2 regions of the Dactylosporangium sp. NPDC050588 genome follow, and region 1 is predicted to be linked to the other one. Evidence: riboswitches for the same ligand, from Rfam matches in the RefSeq annotation. Region 1 holds a riboswitch; the other holds the start of a gene.
What was found. Region 1 has a riboswitch for cyclic di-AMP ahead of AB0I21_RS35570 (hypothetical protein). Riboswitches for the same ligand answer to the same signal wherever they lie in the genome.

Region 1 (2,196 bases):
ACGCGGCCTGCCCGGCGGGGCAGCCGTACGGCTGGCTCGTGTCGCAGTAGTGCGGGTAGTTCGCGGTGTTCTGCTCCACGATGTACACCAGGCCGCCGGTCTCGTGGTTCACGTTCGCGAGGAACGCCGCCGCCTCCTGCTTGCGCTGGGCGTCCGATCCCGTCTTCGCGAACGCCGGGTAGGCGTTCAGCGCCGCGACCAGGCCGTTGTACGTGTAGAAGGGGTTCCGGTTCGGGAACATCTGGTTGAACTGGGCCTCGCTGACGACGAACGCCCCGTTCGACGGCGGGTTCGTGGTCGGGTTCGGCGGCGGCGTCGTGCCGCCCCCTCCGCCGTTGCAGGTGTACGGGTCCCAGTACCAGGTGCTGATCGTCGGGCTGTACCCCGGGTTGTCGTGCTCGGCGATGTAGTACTTACCGTCGGTGAACTTCACGATGTCACCGGTCACGTAGTTGCGACCCTGCACCCACGCCGGGAAGCTGCACCCGCCCGCGGACCCGGTCTGCGTCGGCGGCTGCGGCGTGCTCCCGCCGCACGACCCCTGGTCCTGCCACACGCCGGTGTTCCCGGGCGGCGCCTCGTTCTGCGTCCACCACTTGGCGAGGAAGTTGTGCCCGTTCCGCGACACCGTGGCACCCCCGGTGTACACGGCCGACGCCTGCCACGCCGGCGCACAGGTGGCCGCCGACGCCGGCAGCATGTTGAAGACGGCGACGACGCCACCGACGACGGCGGTCGCGGCGAGCCCCGCCCACAGGCGCACTCTGGACACCAGATCACTTCCGTTCAGATCGACGCTGAGCCCCCATCCGACCAGCCGCCACCGCGGTACAGGAGCAATCACATCGATTTATGAAGAATCTTTACGGTTCTCCTAACCTCACCTTTCTGAGGTGACTCGGGGTGACACCGGGTGACCGCGGGGTGGCGTAAAACAATCGCCCGGGCGAGAACGTTGCCGGCGGGGTGAGGCCAGTTGAGTGATTTCCGTCACGCGAGATTCTTTCGGCAAGCTTAGGCGACCTGCTTGGACGGCGCGGTTTCGAGAGGTGCGTCACAGCGGCGGACAGGCAGTACGCTGCGCGGTCTGATCGCCCTGGGTAGGCTGGCCGTCGGTCTCGTCCGACATGGCGCCGCCCCCCGCGGCGCCGGGCGCGACTGCCGCCCAATCGCCGGCTCGACACCGGCGAATCGGGGACCCAACCGCACAGTGGGGTGAATCCGCGGGCAACCGCGGTAGGGGTCGTTCCGTCCCGAACCCGTCAGCTAACCCGGTCGGCGGCCGACGGAAGGAACAACGAGCCAGATGTCATCACGACATCCCGGTCGGCGGATCATCGCCGTCCTGATGACGGCCGCCGTCCTCTTCGGGATGGCCGCCACTCCGGCCGCCGCCGAGCCGGGAGACGACACGGGCGACGAGGGATCCAACGCGTCCCTCGCCCAGGTCCTCGACGAGAGCACGCGCGCGTGGATCGAGGCCAAGGACAAGTACGACGCCTCGGTGAAGAACCAGGCGGACCTGACCGCCAAGCTCGCCCAGACCGAGGCCAACCTCGCCAGGGTCACCGAGCAGGTGTCGGCGATCGCCGTCGCGGCGTACCGGACGGGGCCGCTCACCACGTTCGTGGTGCTGATGGACTCCGGGAGCCCCACCGGCTTCGCGGAGCGGGCCGGCTCGATCGACGAGATCGCCCACCACAACGACAACCTGCTGCGCGAGCTCAACCAGCTGAAGCGGGACCAGGCGGCGCAGAAGACGGCGCTCGAGGGCGAGGTCAAGCTCCAGCAGGAGCAGGTCGCCGTCATGGCCGCGAAGAAGAAGGAAGCCGAGAAGGGACTGGCCCAGGCGGGCGGGCCGAGCAACGGCTTCGTGTCGGCCAACCTGCCGCTCGCGCAGCCGTCGCCGCGCAACGCCAGCGGCGGCTGGTCCTCGGAGTCGTGCAAGCAGAAGGACCCGACCACGAGCGGCTGCATCACGATGCGCACGCTGCACGCGATGCAGCAGGCGCAGGCGGCGGGCTTCAAGCGGTTCGTGTCCTGCTACCGGCCGAGCGGGCCGTACGAGCACCCGAAGGGCCGCGCGTGCGACTTCTCGGTGCAGGCCAAGTCGGGCTTCGGTGGCGTCGCCGCCGGTGAGGACAAGGTCTACGGGGCCAACCTGGCGACGTACTTCGTGAAGAACGCGGACCGGCT
Region 2 (2,196 bases), on a different contig from region 1:
CGGACCTGCTCGACCAGGCGCGGCGCGAGTCCGAGGCTGGGCTCGTCGAGCAGCAGGTACGCCGGGTCCGACATGAGCGCCCGCCCCATCGCCAGCATCTGCTGCTCGCCGCCGGAGAGGTAGCCGGCGATGCTGCCGCGGCGCTGCGCAAGTACGGGGAACAGGGTGTACATGCGGTCCATCGCCTCCGCCCGGCCCTTGGGGCGGGTGTGGGCGCCGAGCCGCAGGTTCTCCTCGACGGTCAGTTCGGCGAAGGTCCTGCGCCCCTCCATCACCTGCGAGACGCCGCGGCGGACCACGGCGGCCGGCTTGAGCCGGTGGATGGGCTTCTCGTCGAGTGTGACGGCGCCCTTGGTGATGGCGCCGTCGTGGACGCCGAGCAGGCCCGACAGGGCCCGCAGCAGCGTGGTCTTGCCGGCACCGTTCGCGCCGAGCAGCGCGACGATGCGTCCTGGCGGGACCTGCAGGCTGACGCCTCGCAGCACCAGCATCACGTCGTCGTAGACGACCTCGAGGTTCTGGACACGCAACATCCGGTGACGCTCCTCCGGGGGTGTTCGGAGTGGGCGAACTATGTGCATCGACGGTGAATAAAGTTACGTGTATTTAACCGGGTCTCAGAGCAGAATCAAGCCCCAATTGTGTGTCCGTCAACACCATCTTCTGTGGTGCGTCACTGTCCGATGTGGAGCGACAACCCGCCGTGATTCGGACTTTTGGGGTAATCGATATTCAACAACGCTCACGGGTTTCGCTTCGTTGGTGATCACGTTAAGTTATGTCCTGGCCTGCACGGCAGTCCGTCGCCCACCCCGGGCGGCGCCGGGCAAGCGCCGCCGAGTCGAGCGCCGCTCTGGCGCTGTCGAGCCGGGGACCCAGGGTCCTTGGGGTGAATCCGCACAGCGCGGTAGGGCGCACTCTTCCCGCCCGAACCCGTCAGCTAACCCGGTAGGCGGTCGGTGAAGAAGGGTCATCCCTTGTCCCCAGGACGGTCCTTGCTGCGCGCGCTCATCGCCGGCGTGGTGTCGCTGGCGATCGTGGCGCCCGCGAGTGTCGCCAAGGCAGATCCGACAGCAGCCGAGATCGACGCCCAGATCCAGAAGGCGGGCGACGAGCTCGAAGACCTGGTCGAGGCCTACAACAAGATCAATGGCGATCTGGCCGCCACCCAGGCGGCCGCCGCCGAGCTGCAGAAGAAGCTCCAGCCCTACGTCGACAACATGGCCAACGCCAACGCCAACGTGGACGTCATCGCCGTCGCGGCGTTCAAGGGCGCGGGCAGCCTGCAGAACCTCAGCATCGTGCTCAACGCGCGGTCGTCCGACACGCTCATGGACCAGCTGACCACGCTGCAGCAGATCGGCAAGCACCAGCAGCACGAGATCGCCGACTTCACGTCGGCCAAGTCGAAGCTGGACGAAGAGAAGAAGAAGATCGACGAGACGCTCGCCGCGGAGACCGCGCAGAAGACCGAGCTCGAGACCAAGAAGAAGAAGATCGAGGGCGACGTCAAGAAGCTCGAGGCGCTCCGCCGCCGCTCCACCACCGGCGGCACCGGCTCCACGGGTGTCAAGGTCGCGCTCGGTGCCGAGTGCACGTCACCGGCGAACGCGGCGGTGGCCTTCGCCTGCGCCCAGCTCGGCGAGCCCTACAAGTGGGGCGCCGCCGGACCCAGCAGCTGGGACTGCTCCGGCCTGACCATGGGCGCCTGGAAGGCGGCCGGCGTCATCCTGCCGCACAACGCGGCGCAGCAGTGGAGCAAGACCACGCACATCTCACGGTCCGCGCTCTCCCCCGGCGACCTGGCGTTCTTCCGTGGCCTGGGGCACGTGGGCATCTACATCGGCAACGGCAAGATGATCCACGCCCCGACGACGGGGCGAAATGTCGAGGTCCAGTCGATCGACGGCCGCAGCGACACGTACGGCTACGGCAGACCGCACAAGTAAGCCCTGACAGCACGTCCAAGAGGCCATGCCCGGCAAGATTGGGGCATGGCCTCTTGGGATCCTGAGCAGTACGGCCGCTTCGCCGAGGAGCGGGCGCGGCCCTTCCACGAGCTGGTGGCGCGCATCCAGACCACCGCGCCGGTCGCGGTCGTGGACCTCGGGTGCGGCCCGGGCACGCTGACCGCGACCCTCGCGACGCGCTACCCGGACGCGGCGGTGCTCGGCATCGACTCCTCCCCCGAGATGC

Region 2: it holds a riboswitch for cyclic di-AMP, as region 1 does, so the genes downstream of both, AB0I21_RS11035 (NlpC/P60 family protein) here and AB0I21_RS35570 (hypothetical protein) in region 1, are expected to answer to the same signal.

What each region holds. Positions count from the first base shown of each region.
Region 1 covers NZ_JBFAJA010000060.1:2,651-4,846, forward strand. The annotation lists gene AB0I21_RS35565 (glycoside hydrolase family 19 protein) at 1-772, opposite strand, end outside; cyclic di-AMP (ydaO/yuaA leader) riboswitch at 1,161-1,297, shown strand; gene AB0I21_RS35570 (hypothetical protein) at 1,307-2,196, shown strand, end outside.
Region 2 covers NZ_JBFAJA010000013.1:49,754-51,949, forward strand. The annotation lists gene AB0I21_RS11030 (ABC transporter ATP-binding protein) at 1-533, opposite strand, end outside; cyclic di-AMP (ydaO/yuaA leader) riboswitch at 825-969, shown strand; gene AB0I21_RS11035 (NlpC/P60 family protein) at 996-1,949, shown strand; gene AB0I21_RS11040 (methyltransferase domain-containing protein) at 1,995-2,196, shown strand, end outside.